DNA from 4 places in the Rahnella sp. BCC 1045 genome. Region 1 is predicted to be linked to each of the others. Evidence: predicted binding sites of a transcription regulator. Region 1 holds the regulator's gene; each other region holds the start of a gene.
What was found. The regulator LexA, encoded in region 1, represses DNA repair genes until DNA is damaged. The targets are predictions, from matches to a motif close to TNCTGTATGTACATACAGNA.

Region 1 (4,217 bases):
AGACGCACGGCCTCATAAGAGAAATTCGCCGCGATTTCTTCCATCAGCGCGATAGCATTCTGCTGGGCTTTTTCATGGGAAATTTTCTTGCTGCGGGCTTCGTCTTCAATCGCTTTTTCGATGGCCTTGGAAGCCAGCAGCTTATTGAATAAATCCTGACGAGCTGGAAGGCGCGGGCCGACTGCCGCCAGACGCTGGCGGGAGAAATGCATGCGCGCCACGCGTGCCAGTTTCTGAGCGATAGTTTTGTCTGTACCGTGTTCCGTCGCCATATAGCGCAGGGAAACGGTATTAGAGAAACGAACAAAACTGTCACGTCCGAGCCACAGCACGGCGAAGAATTTCTGGATGCCATTCAGCACGCGCAGATGCGGCGTATCATCCTGACCTTCCCGGCCCGGCGCACGACCAAACATCACGGAAACTGGCAGCATCTGAATGTCTAAATCCGGATTGTTGCGATGCAAATCCAGATAGTCGTGGAACAGCTTTACGGATTCCTGCTTCGGCGTGTAATAAGAGAATACGCGCGGGCCTTCAGCAATGAAAACATGGCTTGGCAGCAGGGTTCCGTCGATTTCCAGCGGAATAAGAGGGTCGGGCAGATTCTCGGCCAGACATTGCGCACGCAACGTCAGCAAGTCTGCTTTGGAGTTATAAGGCAATACGTACAAAATCGGGCGCGTCGGGTCTAAATGCAACTCGGTAACCGGATCTGAAGGTATGACCTTGCTCTTTACCAGCAATGAGAGTGGTAAATTCAATAATGTGTAATAAAGTCTACGCCAACCTGACATAAAAACGTGAAGCCTCTTGTTAGCAATTTCGCCGCAAGGATACCAGAAAGCTCAGATGAGATCTGTGGTGATGCGATACCATATAACAGCTAAAATGCTGCAAACACTCAAAGGATCAGTACCCGAAATGGCGAACCAAGTCACCGGATTTACCCGAATTTATAAAGCAGCCGGATATTCCTGGAAAGGATTGAAAGCCGCATGGCAAAATGAAGCGGCTTTTCGCCAGGAAGCCAGCGTCGCTATCCCGCTAATTTTGTTATCTTTCTGGCTGGATGTCAGCAGTATAGAACGTATCCTGCTGATTGGCTCCGTCGTGCTGGTGTGTGTGACTGAACTGCTTAACAGCGCCATTGAATCCGCGATTGACCGCATCGGGCCTGAGTTTCACGTCCTGTCTGGACGTGCGAAAGATATTGGCTCCGCCGCCGTACTTCTGACCATCATATTGGCGATTTTTGTCTGGGTCAGCATCTTTTGGCCGCGATGGTTCTGATCTGGAACCTGTATTCCAGGAATTGTCGTTATGCCCTGTTTTTATTCAATCTTAGGTTTTCATTGCCCGTTTAGCTGTATATACTCACAGCAAGACTGTATAAACAACCAGGGGGCGGAATGAAAGCTTTAACGACCAGACAACAAGAGGTCTACGACCTTATTCGCGATCATATCTCCACCACCGGTATGCCACCGACCCGCGCAGAGATTGCATCCCGTCTGGGGTTCCGTTCCCCGAACGCGGCGGAAGAACACCTGAAAGCGCTGGCGCGTAAAGGCGTTATCGAGATCGTTTCCGGTGCTTCGCGCGGTATTCGTCTGCTGATGGAAGAAGAAGAAGGTTTACCGCTGATTGGCCGCGTTGCCGCCGGTGAACCGCTGCTGGCTCAGCAGCACATCGAAGGACATTACCAGGTCGATCCGGCCATGTTTAAACCGAGTGCGGATTTCCTGCTGCGCGTCAGCGGGATGTCGATGCGTGATATCGGTATTCTGGATGGTGACCTACTGGCAGTACACAAAACGCAGGACGTCCGTAACGGGCAGGTTGTCGTTGCGCGTATTGATGATGAAGTCACGGTCAAACGCCTGAAGAAACAGGGCAGTGTTGTTCAGCTGTTGCCTGAAAACAGCGAATTCCAGCCGATTGTGGTTGATTTGCGTGAACAGAATTTCAGCATTGAAGGTCTGGCGGTTGGCGTTATCCGCAACGGCGACTGGATCTAATCTGCGCTTAAGTTCTACGTTGCAGGTGCATTGGCCGCCTCTGACGCGCCTGTAAATATCAGTATCTCATCGCCCCGTTTTGGGGCGATATTGTTTGAAGCTGCTTATAAACTTTCCCGATAAAATCCTTTTTCTCATGTGTTATCCGCTGCGTTGCCTGTTTAGATCAAATGCCGGATTTGCACTCTCTGTGCTCTGAATTACAGGCCTTTTTCAGTCAGACAGATTCCAATTCCACGTTATATCCTGCTTTGGATTAATCCTAATAGTGGTTTTTATCCCTGTTTTGGGAAGACGAATCCGCATTCTCTACTAAGCTTTGAAGTGTTAAGGACGGGCTGCCAGCAAACGTGCAGCTCCACAACCCAAGGTAACAGGAGATATTTATCATGAATAAGGACCAAGCCGACGGTAACTGGAAGCAGTTCAAAGGGAAAGTGAAAGAACAGTGGGGTAAGCTGACTGATGACGACCTGACAGTCGTTGAAGGTAAACGTGATCAGCTGGTAGGTAAGATTCAGGAGCGATATGGCTATCAGAAGGATCAGGCCGAGAAAGAGCTCAAGGATTGGGAATCGAAAAACAAATATCACTGGTAACACGCGACTCCCCCTCGCGTATCAGTGACGTATCCTGAGTTATTGCTGCTCCTACCCGGAACACTTTCAGGATACGGGTACAAGGATGTACCCAACCTTCAACATCTTCCTTCTACATCTTCCTTCTACACCTTAAATTATCCGTTCAGCTGCGTTAAAACCCTTCCGCTTTACGCCTTTTGAAATTCCATCAAAAACACCTGATTTCTCAGCGTTTTTTTACCACAATGCTGTGGTCGTGTTCGCAATGATCGTGGCTGTCGCAGGTTTCAACAACTTTGCATTCGGCACATAAGCCATGCGCTTCAACGACCGAATGACGCAACTCAAAACCAGATTCAAGTGCCAGTTTCGCCAGACGTTCTTCAATGCCGTCTGTGGTTTTTTCCGTGACCAGCCCGCAGCGGTCACAGATAAATAGCGCGGAAGTGTGGCTCGGCTCTTCGAAATGATGGCAAAGCACATAGCTGTTAGCCGATTCAACCCGATGAATAAACCCTTGTTCCAGCAGAAAATCCAGCGCCCGGTAAACCGTTGGCGGTTTGGCCTGTGGTTCGCTGACGCGCAGCAGATCCAGCAAGTCATAGGCGCTGATCGCACCGGGTTGTTGCGCCATCAGTCGCAAAACTTCCAGCCGCTGCGGTGTAAGACGAACATTGCGCTGCTGGCAAAGTTCTTCAGCTTGTGAAAGTAATTTTTCCGGATTATTCAGGGTCATAGCAACATTCTCTGAGCGCAGATTGGGATAAATAGGCCACATCATGCAGCCATTCTTAATTTTATCATGCTTCAGCCAGATCGACGAATTATGCGCCGCTCAGCCCGCCATACCTTCCAGCGCTTTTTCCACATACAGGTAACCAATGCCCATAATTTGCTGCTCGCGGCTTAGCGTGCCGGGCGCAATGTGTGTCGCCTGCGTTTTGACATGATCGGTTCTGTCAAACGGGTTCAGCCCGCTCTGTGCGCGGACGGCGTTCAGCCAGACGTCGCCGAATCCGCAACTGCGACCGTACAGATAAATACGGTTAATGTTCAAAATATTGAGGAAATTATACAGGCTCAGTCCCAGCGCCCGCGCACCCTCCATCACCTGCGCGCAAAGTGCCGCGTCGCCCTGATGAAACCGGTCAATCAGCTCCTGCGTGCCCGGTGTGCGTGGTGGCTGCAAAGGATTCTCTGTCACGATAAGCTGCCGGGCTTTTTTCTTCAGCGCCGACAGCGAAGCCAGCGTTTCCAGGCAACCATAGCGACCACAGGCGCAGCGGCTGCCCTGCGGATCGACAATCGTGTGCCCGAGTTGCCCGCTGCCAAAAAGGCTGCCGCGATAAATCTGCTGATTGATCACGAAAGAAGATCCGATGCCGTAATCGACGTTGATCACGCAAAAATCATGCTGGTCGTTCGCGTGCTGCCACTTCTCGGCCAGCGCCAGCATGATGCAGTCGTTATCCATCAGGATTTCGGTTTGCAGCTTCTCTTCGAGCAAATATTTAATCTCGATTTCGCCGGTCCACGGTGCCTGCGGCATGCGCTGAGACACGCCGGTAGTCGGATTCACCTGCCCGTGGATCGCCAGCGCCAGCCGGATTTTGAG
Region 2 (4,217 bases), on a different contig from region 1:
TTCGCCAATGCGCGGCAAAATATGAAAAGAGTAGGTGTCGTAAGCTTTGCTCAGCGGTTTCAAAACCGGTTTGGAGAATTCCAGAACCAGCAGACGGCCACCCGGCTTGAGCACGCGGAACATCGAACGCAGCGCTTTTTCTTTTTCAGTCACATTACGCAGACCGAAAGAAATTGTGATGCAGTCGAAATAATTATCAGGGAAAGGCAGAGCTTCAGCGTTGGCCTGAACATAATTAACGTTGCCCACAATACCGAGATTACGCAGCTTTTCGCGGCCCATCTTCAGCATGGAGTCGTTAATATCTGCCAGCACAACTTCGCCTTTTTCGCCCACCAGACGGGAGAACTTCGCGGTCAGATCGCCGGTGCCACCGGCCAGATCCAGCACACGCTGGCCCTGACGCACACCGCTGCAATCAATGGTGAAACGTTTCCAGATGCGATGAATGCCGAAAGACATCAGGTCATTCATCAAATCATATTTTGCCGCAACGGAATGGAAGACTTCCGCCACCATTTCCTGCTTCTCATCTTTGGCTACTGTACGAAAACCGAAATGGGTGGTTTCCTGCGTCTGCTTTTCCATTATTTATGCCTGCTTTTTCAGTCAAACTCTTGGGGAGAAGTGTACCAGAACCCGTTAGAAAGCCCCATCACCGATGGTGATTCAACATATTGCAAAGATTCACTTATTGAATCAGTCCGACCCAGTGGAAACCTTTGCCAGCTTTAATTATTCACGCGGGTTCAGCGCCTGTTCTTCTTCCGCATCAGAGATATCGGGCAGAGATGCGGTATCTTCCGGTTCATTTTCCGCTTTCGCTATCTCAGCCAGAGAGGGGCTGATAGGCCGTTTAACTTCGACCCCCAGAGCACGGAAACTTTCAACCTGCCCTATTAGATTACCACGGCCTTGCGTGAGTTTATTCATCGCGGAGCGATAACTTCCCTGCGCTTTGTCCAGGCTTTGTCCCATCGACTCCATGTCATCCACGAACAACCGCAGCTTGTCATACAAACGCGCGGCGCGATCGGCAATGCGTTTGGCGTTCTGGCTCTGATGCTCATAGCGCCATAAATTACTGATTGTACGCAAAGCCACCAGCAGCGTTGTCGGGCTGACAAGCATAATATTGTGACGCAGTGCTTCGCTGATTAATTCTGGCTCCCGGTCGATAGCCAGTAAAAAAGCGGGTTCAACGGGGATAAACATCAGGACGTAATCAAGGCTGCGCAAACCGGGAAGCTGCTGATAATCCTTACGACCCAGCAAACGGATATGGCCGCGAACGGACGCGATATGCTCATTCAGCGCCGCTTCACGCTCGCTGTCATCTTCACTGTTGAAGTAACGCTCGTAGGCCACCAGCGTCATCTTCGCGTCGATCACCACGTCTTTATTCTGCGGCAGACGCACCACCACATCGGGCTGCATTCGGCTGTTCGTATCAACCTGAACGCTGACCTGCGTCTGATATTCGTAACCTTCGCGCAGGCCGGACGCTTCCAGCACGCGGCTGAGCACCACTTCGCCCCAGTTCCCCTGCGTTTTATTATCGCCTTTCAGCGCTTTGGTGAGGTTCACCGCTTCACGTGCCATCTCAACGTTCAGCTGTTGCAGGTTACGGATTTCGTGCGCCAGCGTGTGACGTTCACGGGCTTCCTGACCAAAACTGTCCTGCACCTGACGGCGGAAACCATCAAGCTGCTCGCGCAACGGCAGCAGAAGTTTGTCCAGGCTTTGCTTGTTCTGTTCGTCGGCCCGGCGACCATTTTGTTCAAAAATACGGTTGGCCAGATTTTCAAACTGGCTGCTCAGGCGCTGTTCGCTGTTAATCAGCAGTCGCTGTTTGTCTTCTGCCGCCATGCGCGTTTCGTCCAGCCGGGTCGAAACCTCGCGCAACTCGGCTTCCTGAGCGCTGTTAATTTCACGCTGGGCGCGTAATTCCTGGTTCAGCTGCTCGCATTCATTTTGCCAGTGAGCCAGCAATTGCAATTTCTCCTGGCTGGCTGCCGCCGCGCTGTGCAATTTGCGCAGCTCAAGTTCCGCTTCACGCATTTGCTGCTGAACGGCTTGTCGCTCATTTTTGTGCGCGTCATTTTCCGCCTTCATTTGCTCCAGCGAATGCTCCAGCAACCGGCGCTGTGTTTCGTACTCCGCCTGCTGCTGCTGTTGCCGCAAACTGGCGACCAGCCAGCCGACTAACAGACCGATTAGCCCTGCGCCCAGGGCGTACAAAATACTGATATCCACGCGCATTCCTTCTTAAAATCACTTGCGGTCACGGTAATAGCAGGCTGTATGGATGTCCAGTCTATTTTCAGGGGCATGACGCCTTTGCGAGACGTCTTCCAAAAAGGAATTTCTCCCGCCCGCGCCGCTTGAAGACTTCAGCGATGCAGCGCAGGATTCAGAACCAGCGGCTCAGCCATTGGATGCCAAAAGCGCCCGGCGCAAGAATGCCAAATGCCCAGATCAGTGCGGAGGTCACGTTGGCAATCTGGAAATATTTCTTTGGCATGCCACAGATCCCCGCTACCAGCGGCACTACGGCGCGCAACGGACCAAAAAAGCGGCCGATAAACGCGCCCGGCATGCCCCATTTTTCGAAGAATGCATGCCCGCGGATCAGCATTTGCGGATGGCGGGAGAACGGCCAGAAGTTGCCCACTCTGTCCTGAAAATGGTTGCCGACCCAATAAGAGAGCCAGTCGCCGAAGAAAGCACCCGCCGCGGCAGCGGCCCAGATGGGCCAGAAAGGAATACCGGTTTCGCCAATCAGCGCACCCAGCCCTAATAAGATAAACGTCGCAGGAAGCAACAGGGAAAGAAATGCCAGAGACTCACCAAAAGCCAGAAAGAAGACGATGGGCGCAGCCCACACCTGATGTGCGCGAATAAAGGTCGTTGTGTAATCCAGAATGTCGTGAACAGTCAAAAAGCAGTTCCTTTTGTCAGCGGTTTTGTGCCAGCGGCTTTTTATCAGCAGTTTTTTATCAGCAGATAAATAGCCGGATTGATAAATTATTCCAGACACTTTACTAACACGACCTTAACAGATCTGATTATCGGGACAAAAAAATGGGCCGCCAGAGGCAGCCCACAGATGTGATGTGTTTGTTTTAGTATTTTTTAGATCAGGCGACGAGCGGCTTCTACAACGATTTTCACCGCGTGGCTTTCGGTCTTTTTCATCGTTTCCGCGTCAGGAATTTCCTGCTGCGTGCGGTTTACGATAACACCGGCAACCATACCTGCGCGCAGGCCCTGGCTTGCACACATGGTCAACAGTGTGGCGGATTCCATCTCATAGTTCATCACGCCCATTTCCTGCCATTCTTTCATCGATTCTTTGAAGCGACGAACAACGCGGCCAGAGAAGGTGTCGTAACGTTCCTGACCCGGATAGAAGGTGTCAGAAGACGCGGTTACGCCGATGTGCGTTGCAGCGCCAACAGATTCTGCCGCCGCGACCAGCGCCGTGGTACAGGCGAAATCGGCGACAGCCGGGAATTCCATCGGTGCAAAGTGCAGGCTCGCGCCATCAAGACGAACAGCAGCCGTTGTGACCAGAACATCGCCCACATTGATGTGCGGCTGAATAGCGCCGGTCGTACCTACGCGCAGGAAAGTCCGGATGCCCAGCTGTGCCAGCTCTTCCACCGCGATGGACGTAGACGGGCCGCCGATACCGGTTGAACAAACGATCACAGATTTGCCGTCAAGCTCAGCACGCCATGAGGTAAATTCGCGATGAGAAGCCAGACGCACCGGGTTCTCCATCAGTTTGGCAATTTTCTCCACGCGTTCCGGGTCGCCGGGAACAATCGCCAGCGTGGCACCGTTTAAATCTTTTTTGGCCAGGCCAAGATGGAAAACTTCAGGCTGAGACATAACAAACTCCTCTGTATGTAAGGTCATTTATTGGCAGAAGGAACACCCGGCAACTGTACTGAACATTGTGACGTTATTTCGTGACGGCAGTCACTATGATGTAACAACAAGAATCACGCATACATTTAATTTGTGACATAAATCACAAATTAAATGTATTACGCCGAAATTTTAACCAGACTGATACTTTGCAGGATGAAGTATTTTCCCGAACGGAAAAATAAAAGCAGGCGTTGCCATATCACTGATGAATGACGCCGCCTGCCAGTGAGGCTGATAAAAATTCAAGTCAGGCCGGAACCGCTCCGGCTGCCGCACTA
Region 3 (4,217 bases), on a different contig from region 1:
GATATTGACCTGCGAGGCCAGTGCGGGCCAGCCAAAATTATCCACCAGCGTTGTCAGCAGTTTTTCCAGCGTGACACCGTGCAACGGATCTTTCGCCGCACCGGGATTTTGTGGTGTATCAGTCATTGGCTCGCTTTTCCTTATCAATTTTCAGGCCGCGCACTTTATCATTTTTCCCTTACGAAAGAGCAATAAACTGTTCACGCAGGGCGTGGAGTTCGTCACGTGTATTGGCCGCTTCTTCGAATTCCAGATTCTGGGCGTGCGCATACATCTTGCTTTCCAGCTCTTTAATGCGTTGTTCCAGCGCTTTAGGCGTAAGCGATTTGTAGGTTTGCGCCGCTTCGGCATCGCGCTTGTCTTTGTTCTTTTTGTTCTTCGGCTGGCCCAGTTGCAGGATATCGGAAATCTTCTTGTTCAGGCCCATCGGCGTAATGCCGTTTTCCAGGTTGTAAGCTTCCTGTTTCGCACGACGACGCTCCGTTTCACCGATAGCTTTGGCCATTGAATTCGTGATTCTGTCGCCGTAAAGAATGGCTTTACCGTTGAGGTTACGCGCCGCACGACCAATGGTCTGGATAAGCGAACGTTCAGAACGCAGGAAACCCTCTTTGTCGGCATCAAGGATTGCCACCAGAGAAACTTCCGGCATATCCAGCCCTTCCCTCAGCAAGTTGATGCCCACCAGCACATCGAATTCACCGAGACGCAAATCGCGAATGATCTCCACGCGCTCGACAGTATCGATATCAGAGTGCAGGTAACGCACCTTCTCGCCGTGTTCTTCCAGATACTCGGTCAAATCCTCGGCCATGCGTTTGGTCAGCGTGGTGACCAGCACACGCTCATTGATGGCAACGCGTTTGCGGATTTCAGACAGCAGATCGTCAACCTGCGTGGTCACCGGGCGCACTTCAATAATCGGATCCAGCAAGCCGGTCGGACGCACCACCTGATCCACCACATCGCCGCCGGATTTATCCAGCTCGTAAGCGCCTGGCGTGGCGGAAACATAAATCGTCTGCGGCGCCAGTGCTTCAAATTCTTCAAAACGCATCGGGCGGTTATCCAGCGCCGATGGCAGGCGGAAACCGTATTCCACCAGCGTTTCTTTACGCGAGCGGTCACCTTTGTACATCCCGCCGATTTGCGGAATGGTGACGTGGGATTCATCGACTATCAGCAAACCGTCGGCAGGCAGATAGTCAAACAGTGTCGGCGGCGGCTCGCCCGGCCCGCGCCCTGAAAGGTAGCGCGAATAGTTTTCGATACCCGAGCAATAACCCAGCTCATTCATCATTTCGAGATCAAACTGCGTACGCTGGCTGAGACGCTGTTCTTCGAGCAGTTTGTTGTTATCCAGCAACACCTTGCGGCGATCGGCCAGATCGACTTTGATCTCTTCCATCGCCTGCAAAATACGTTCACGCGGGGTGACGTAGTGCGTTTTCGGGTAAATTGTGAAACGCGGAACTTCGTGCTGCACCTGACCGGTCAGCGGATCGAAAAGGGAAAGGCGCTCGACTTCCTGATCGAAAAGCTCGATGCGCAGCGCCAGATCGTCCGATTCCGCCGGGAAGACGTCGATCACTTCGCCACGGACGCGGAAAGTACTGCGCTGGAAAACCTGATCATTGCGGGCATATTGCAGCTCGGCCAGACGGCGCACGATCGCGCGCTGATCGATAATCATCCCTTTGGTCAGATGGAGCATCATTTTCAGATACAGATCCGGGTCGCCCAGACCGTAGATCGCCGAAACGGATGCCACCACGATGACGTCGCGGCGCTCAAGCAGCGCTTTGGTCGCGGAAAGTCGCATCTGCTCGATGTGTTCGTTCACCGAGGAATCTTTTTCGATAAACGTGTCTGAACTCGGGACATACGCTTCTGGCTGATAATAATCGTAGTAAGAAACAAAATATTCGACGGCGTTCTCCGGGAAGAACTCTTTCATTTCGCCATATAGCTGGGCCGCGAGGGTTTTATTGGGCGCGAGAACCATCGTCGGCCGGTTCAGGTCAGCAATCACGTTCGCGACGGTGAAGGTTTTACCGGAACCGGTAACGCCGAGTAACGTCTGGTGCGCCAGACCGTTCTCCAGCCCTTCTTCCAGACGGCGTATTGCCTCAGGCTGATCGCCTGATGGCTTAAATTCGGAATGCAGTTTGAACTCTTTACTCATGACGGGCTACCTGGCTGAAATGAAAACGCATAAGGCCGTACGAAAGGCGCTCACGGAAAAACAGTATGAAAGACTCCGCGAATTTTGCCAGCCTTGATTTTACCGCCCTATAGTACTGTATATAAAACCAGCCTCCAATCGATAAAAATCACCGGTGATTTAACAGGTTGCTTCATCTGCACTTTTTTAGGTTATTACGAAAAAGAATTCTCACCATCAGGTGACAATTATCCCCAAAATTTTTCATCCGTTAACTTTCTGACCACAGGTTGACGAATTCTGACACAACTATGACGAACGAATTACGGGCATATTGCTTTTAACTAACTCACTGATTATAAACAACATCATCAAAAAGCTGCGAATACGGGCAAAGTGAGCACAACCCGCGCCCCGACTCGTCTGTAGCATCTTTTCTTACTCTCATGCACATGGTTATCCACAGGAATAGTGGATAACTCTCAGCACGCCCCGTGCTGCGGGAGTTGGCAAAAAGTGCACTTCGGACGCCGGAGGGGGGATCAGCATCTTTTTTAGTTATTTTTTCCCTTTTTTCAGACTTTATTTATGCCTATTTTGCCTAGATTTCTGGTCGGATGTTTCTTGCAAAATCCAAAAGTGCATCTCATCAGGATTTTTTTGCTTCTTACTCCCCTTACGTTTGCACCAAAATCAGAGAGAGCGGCACTGGCAAAGTGCAGTTGCCCTTTTCCCGCGTCTGACCGGTTCTGTTAAAACCTGAGCAACACTAATGAATAATCCTAAATCGCCGTGCGCCCCGCTGTTAACACCCCTGTAACTTCTCTTTTCCCCGGCACTTTTACAAACTTGGCCTGAGAGTTGCAGTGTCACTGTAGGAAGCGTTTCCTGTAGCCGGAACCGCTTTTTTCACCTGAAAGTGAAATCTGATGATTACCCTGTTTTTTGCTAAGCAAAGTCATTTTTAGTGCAAGGAAAAAGCGGTTAACCCCATTTATCACTGGTTAATGGCTGTTTATCTGTAATTGATGCTGAGAGGTTGGCCGGTAATCAACGGGATTTAATTCTGTGTTACGGCGTTAACAGCGGAACATAAATGTCAGAAATGTGACAGTGGCGGTCAAAGCGAAGTTCAGCGGAATGCTCCGTGCGGGAGGGAGGTCTGATGTTAAGTGTAAAATCAGTTAATCAGTATTATGGGCAAAAACATATTCTGTGGGATATCAATCTCGAACTGTACCGCGGTCAATGTACGTGTCTGATCGGCCGAAATGGCGTGGGGAAAACCACGCTGGTGAACTGCATTATGGGCCATCTTCCGGTGAAAAGCGGGGCGATCTCCTGGCAGTCGCGCGACGAAGAGCCTCAGAGTTTGTTAAATCTGCCAGTGGAAAGCCGTGCGCAAATCGGTATCGGTTATGTGCCACAGGGCCGGCAGATTTTTTCGCAGATGAGTGTCGATGAAAACCTGCAAATTGCCATGATGGCCAGCCGGAATAAGACGCGTCGCGTGCCTGAAGAGGTCTACGACCTGTTTCCGACGCTTAAGGAAATGGGAATGCGTAAAGCGGGAGAGCTCGATGAGAGCCAGCAGCAGCAACTGGCGATCAGCCGCGCGCTGGTTCAGGAGCCTGAACTTCTGATCCTCGACGAACCGACCGAACACACCAGCGCATCAATGGCGGCGAATATGGGTAACATCATTCACCGCCTGAACCGTGACCTTGGTCTGACGCTGCTTCTGGTCGGGCATAAATTGCCGTTCATCCGCAGCGTTGCTGACCGGTTTTGTCTGGTGGACGGCGGGCGCAACGTAGCGCAAGGCACGCTGGCACAGCTTGACGAGACGTTAATCAAAAATTATCTGACGGTCTGACGTCGCGCTTCATTCACCACAAGAAAGCAGACGTTCGAGATCCAGATATTGCCCCAGATTTACGTCCAGACCGGCGATCAGGAACGGGATCTCGCCCAGCAGTGGCGCAGGCAACATACGCGTGAGCGTCTCCATGTATGCCGGATGATGCTTCCCCGTTTCCTGCACATCATTGGC
Region 4 (4,217 bases), on a different contig from region 1:
TTAACGGAGTCACAGGTAGAACCAGTAACTGGGTTAGATTTACCTTGGCCTTGTGCAGAGATTTTGTTCGCAGGGATACCTTTAGATACCAGGTAATCCACTACGCTCTGTGCACGTTGCTCAGACAGTTTCTGGTTGTATTGTTCTGAACCGATACGGTCGGTGTAACCCAGAACGATAACTGAACCGTCTTTAGGATCGATTGAACTCAACTGGCTGTACAGCTGATCCAGAGCCTGTTGGCCTTCTGGTTTCAGAGTCGCTTTGTTGAAGTTGAACAGAACGTCAGACTTCAGAGTGAATTTCTTAGTTTCCACAACTGGAGCTGGTGCTGGAGCTGGTGCAACAACTGGTGCTGCAACATCATCCTGACCGAAACGGTAAGAAACACCTACAGACAGCATGCCGTTGTCTGGACGTGCGCCAACAGTCTGCGCGTCGCCGATGTTGTTAACCCACTGGTAATCCAGACGGGTAGCCCAGTTTTTGGTCACTGCGTATTCAACACCAACAGCTGCCAGTGGAGAAACACCGGTGTCGTGATCGCTTACGCGCTCACCAGTACCACCGAAGTTACCTTTGGAGTCTGCACGCCAAACCATACCACCCAGACGGGTATACAGGTCCAGATCGTCAGTCAGCGGGTAGCTCAGTTTAGCAGCCAGCTGAACGCCTTGTGCTTTGAACGCGCCGTTGTTTACGCTGCCTTTGTAAGGCATGCGGCCAAGCCAGTCATATCCCATTTCAAAGCCCAGGTATTGGTTCGCTTGGTAACCCAAGAACGCACCTGCACCCAGTTGGCTATCGTGGGTAGGGCCGTTGCCGATACCTTCGTAAGCATTTGCGAAACCAGTGTCATGGTATTGGGACCAGCCCAATTTACCACCGGTATACCAGGTGTTATCTTTAGGGGCGGCTTGCGCTACGGTAGCGAAACCTGCCAGTGCCACTGCTAATGCGATAGCTGTCTTTTTCATTTTGCGCCTCGTTATCATCCAAATAGGCAATTGAGCTTTAAGCTTTAAGCCCTTGGTTAAAATCCTTACGCCAAGATTCTTGCTTCAATTAAGAACTTGCCACTTTACGTTGGCATTATAGAGCAACCTTGGCGTTGTAAAGTCTACAACGTGGCGCGAAACTTACAAGCTTGAAGTGTTAACACCGTGGAAAAAAAGGGAAAAACGTACACATTTCTTAACGGCTTTGACTAATTGTTGACAAAAACTGGAGATAATCTGAGGTCGGAATACCCATTTTTACTGGGTTTGAAGCCGGTTTCAGCACAAATCACTAAGTTCCATACTATTTTCGTAGGAACATTCCTATTTTGAACTAATGGTATACAGAAGAGTGAATTTTTACTGTGGAGTGATGTCCACTAGCTGAATTCTGTTCATTTGTTGGCTTCATAATGAACCCATATGACCCTCCATGACGTGCTGCAATTTGCAGTCTTTCTCTTTCTGAATCATTCAAATCGGGTAACCACCCAAGCACAACACTGTAATTCCCTGTGAGCAACGCTTTTTCCATTGCATCAACTGTAGACATCGCTGTGATTTGATTTACCTGCACCATTTTATCGACCGGCAAACCAGATTGAGATAACCAGTGACGGCTCAGTTTCTGCTGAGGCGTGAGCCATAACAACCAGCGGGATTGCATACCCAAATGCTGAAGCAGTGGCAGAAGTAACTGCGCAAATGCTGGCTGGCTCGCACTATAAACGAACTCCGTGATCAGACCATTATTCAAGGACGCAGACGAATTTACCTGTGTGTGGGCGACGGGCAAAGCAGACTGACTAAAATGATGATTTGTAAGATGTTGAGTGCGCATAGTGATATACCCCAGTAGGTTACTGTATGAATGTACAGTACTCTGGCGATGGGCAAAGATCAACCCAATTTTTCCAAGACATCTCGCAAATTTTGAAGGGAATATCCTCTGGCTGCATTTTATGTTTGTTGCCCATCTCTACATTGCGTATTTTGCTTTTAGCAGTACAGGTAACTTACATGGGATATATGGAATGAACATGAAAAGGATAACGCGATGATAAATCAATCAAAAAAAAGAGTGCTGGAGTGTCTGGAAATTTTTGCTTCTCTGGGGGACGTACGTGCCCGTACCCAGTTTGGCGGCTTCAGTTTATCTGCTGATGGAGCCATGTTTGCATTGGTCTCAGACGGAGAATTATATCTGCGCGCCAGTGCTGAAACTGAGGCACATTTTTGCCGGAAGAAGATGGAGAGATTGATTTATCGCAAGCGGGGAATGGATGTGAAGTTACGTTATTTCAAAGTTAATCCGGCGCAGTGGGACGATACCGAGGCTGTGCGGAAACTGGGTAAATACTCACTTAAAGGAATGCTGCGTGAAATCGAATTGCGCAAAAATAACGAAGCCGGGCGGCTTAAAGATTTACCGAATCTTTCTCTGGCTCTGGAGCGGTTGCTCTGGCAGGTGGGGATAGCAAATTCGGGCGATCTGCGCACACAAGGCGCGTGCAAGACCTACCTGAAACTCTGCGCAATGAAAAAGAAGAACCTGGGTATTAACTTGTTAATGGCGCTGGAGGGCGCCATTTTGGGATATCACGAGGCCGCTTTGCCGATGGCTTCCAGAGAAATACTGACTCAATGGTTTAACCACCAGCAAGAGCAGCCATTCGACACGATGCACTAAGTTTCACCGGATCCTGACGGGCTGTCAGTCATGGCTCTGAACGGGCAGAATTTTACTGTTAAGACTGGTGAGCTCTGGAAGATGGGCCACCAGCAATCCGATTTGTTGCAAGACAAGCTGTTCTTTGCTGTCTGAATCGGTCGTCCGCATCTGGATCCTTGCCGTCAGTTGCTCCAGGGCTTTTTCTATCCGCCCGGATTCAGAAGGCAAATGGTGCAGTGCGCCATCAACACAGCAGACCGCGTCATCAAGCAGTCTCAGGGTTTCGGTATCACCGAGTTTTTCACGATGCGCCCCCAGCGCTGAAATGAAACTCAGCATGGTGTGATTAAGACACAGCAAGCGAAACGCCGCTTCAAGCGTGGCAGGGTCGTTGTTTTTCTCCGAACTCATATTCGAAACCACCGATGCCAGCTCAGCATCGCAGTTATGCGCGTCACGCCGAGCCAGACGGTAATCCAGACTGTTATCTTTGCCCTGATGGTATTGCACTAATATCGCATCCAGATACCGGCAGTTTGCGTCGAACGTTTTGCTGACGACTTTATCAATCTGCCTGAATTTCCAGTCCGGCCAGATGAACGTCACGGCGGCCCATGCAATCGCACAGCCAATCAGCGTATCGATGATTCGGGGTATCGCAATCTCAAAACCCTCTCCCAGCAAGTTGAAGCACAGCAACACCAGCAGGGTGATGAACATCGTCGCCTGCGCGTATTGCACGGTGCGGAAGGCAAAGAACAATAATCCGCTGATCACAATCAGGATCATTTGCCCTTCAACCGAAGGCACGAAGTATAAAATCGGAATGCCCAGAGCAATCCCGGCCAGTGTCCCGATGATTCTCAACGCCAGCCTGCGGCGGGTCGCGCTGTAGTTCGGCTGACAGACAAACAGGCTGGTCAGCAAAATCCAGTAACCGTGGCTCAGGCCGCTGACCTGTATGAATACGTAGCCGATAAACAGCACCACCGACATGCGCACTGCATGACGAAACAGGACAGACTGCGGCGTGAAATGCCGGGAAATACGTAGCCAGATATCATCCAGCCCGGTGAGCTTATCGTCGACGAACGGACTTTTGCCTGTCTGGTTTTCCGGTAATGATTGCTCTGATTCGATATTCGCCAGCTGCGCGTCAATCGCGTGCAAATTCCTCAGAAGATGGCGAAGAGCCTGGAGCATTTCCCGGTGCTCGCCCTGATATTCCAGTCGTTTCAGCGCTTCTTCAAGACGGGAAAACGCCCGCTCGAACTGGCTGTTGTGCGTATATTTCTGGCGATACAGGATGCACTGGGAAAGCTGCAAACAGGCGCGGGCCTGCATACTCATCAGACGCTGAAAACGGAAAAGAATATCGCTGTGGTGAAACTGCTCGCTGAGTTTGAGGTATTTCACATGCGATGAGCTTGCGCGCTCATGAATATCCTGTACCACAAAATAATAGTGCAGGGTCCGGCGAGTACCTTTCTGTCCGCGGTCACCTTTCAGGCGGGTTTGCAGCGTATTTTTGGTCTGATTCAGCGTAG

Region 2: a site for LexA is predicted at 2,299-2,318, ahead of rmuC (DNA recombination protein RmuC). Genes of this name have one in related genera too.
Region 3: a site for LexA is predicted at 2,299-2,318, ahead of uvrB (excinuclease ABC subunit UvrB). Genes of this name have one in related genera too.
Region 4: a site for LexA is predicted at 1,860-1,879, ahead of sulA (SOS-induced cell division inhibitor SulA). Genes of this name have one in related genera too.

What each region holds. Positions count from the first base shown of each region.
Region 1 is NZ_JAFMOZ010000145.1:32,133-36,349, forward strand. Features, by position in the region: gene plsB (glycerol-3-phosphate 1-O-acyltransferase PlsB) at 1-797, opposite strand, end outside; gene J1782_RS25400 (diacylglycerol kinase) at 925-1,293, shown strand; gene lexA (transcriptional repressor LexA) at 1,413-2,021, shown strand; gene J1782_RS25410 (CsbD family protein) at 2,411-2,620, shown strand; gene zur (zinc uptake transcriptional repressor Zur) at 2,829-3,338, opposite strand; gene J1782_RS25420 (ROK family transcriptional regulator) at 3,438-4,217, opposite strand, start outside.
Region 2 is NZ_JAFMOZ010000132.1:108,163-112,379, reverse strand. Features, by position in the region: gene ubiE (bifunctional demethylmenaquinone methyltransferase/2-methoxy-6-polyprenyl-1,4-benzoquinol methylase UbiE) at 1-588, opposite strand, end outside; gene rmuC (DNA recombination protein RmuC) at 736-2,256, opposite strand; gene J1782_RS16210 (DedA family protein) at 2,414-2,941, opposite strand; gene udp (uridine phosphorylase) at 3,136-3,897, opposite strand; gene katE (catalase HPII) at 4,187-4,217, opposite strand, start outside.
Region 3 is NZ_JAFMOZ010000118.1:35,711-39,927, reverse strand. Features, by position in the region: gene J1782_RS09085 (VF530 family DNA-binding protein) at 1-126, opposite strand, end outside; gene uvrB (excinuclease ABC subunit UvrB) at 179-2,185, opposite strand; gene J1782_RS09075 (ABC transporter ATP-binding protein) at 3,330-4,040, shown strand; gene bioD (dethiobiotin synthase) at 4,050-4,217, opposite strand, start outside.
Region 4 is NZ_JAFMOZ010000120.1:30,130-34,346, reverse strand. Features, by position in the region: gene ompA (porin OmpA) at 1-977, opposite strand, end outside; gene sulA (SOS-induced cell division inhibitor SulA) at 1,333-1,839, opposite strand; gene J1782_RS09810 (TfoX/Sxy family protein) at 2,056-2,688, shown strand; gene yccS (YccS family putative transporter) at 2,713-4,217, opposite strand, start outside.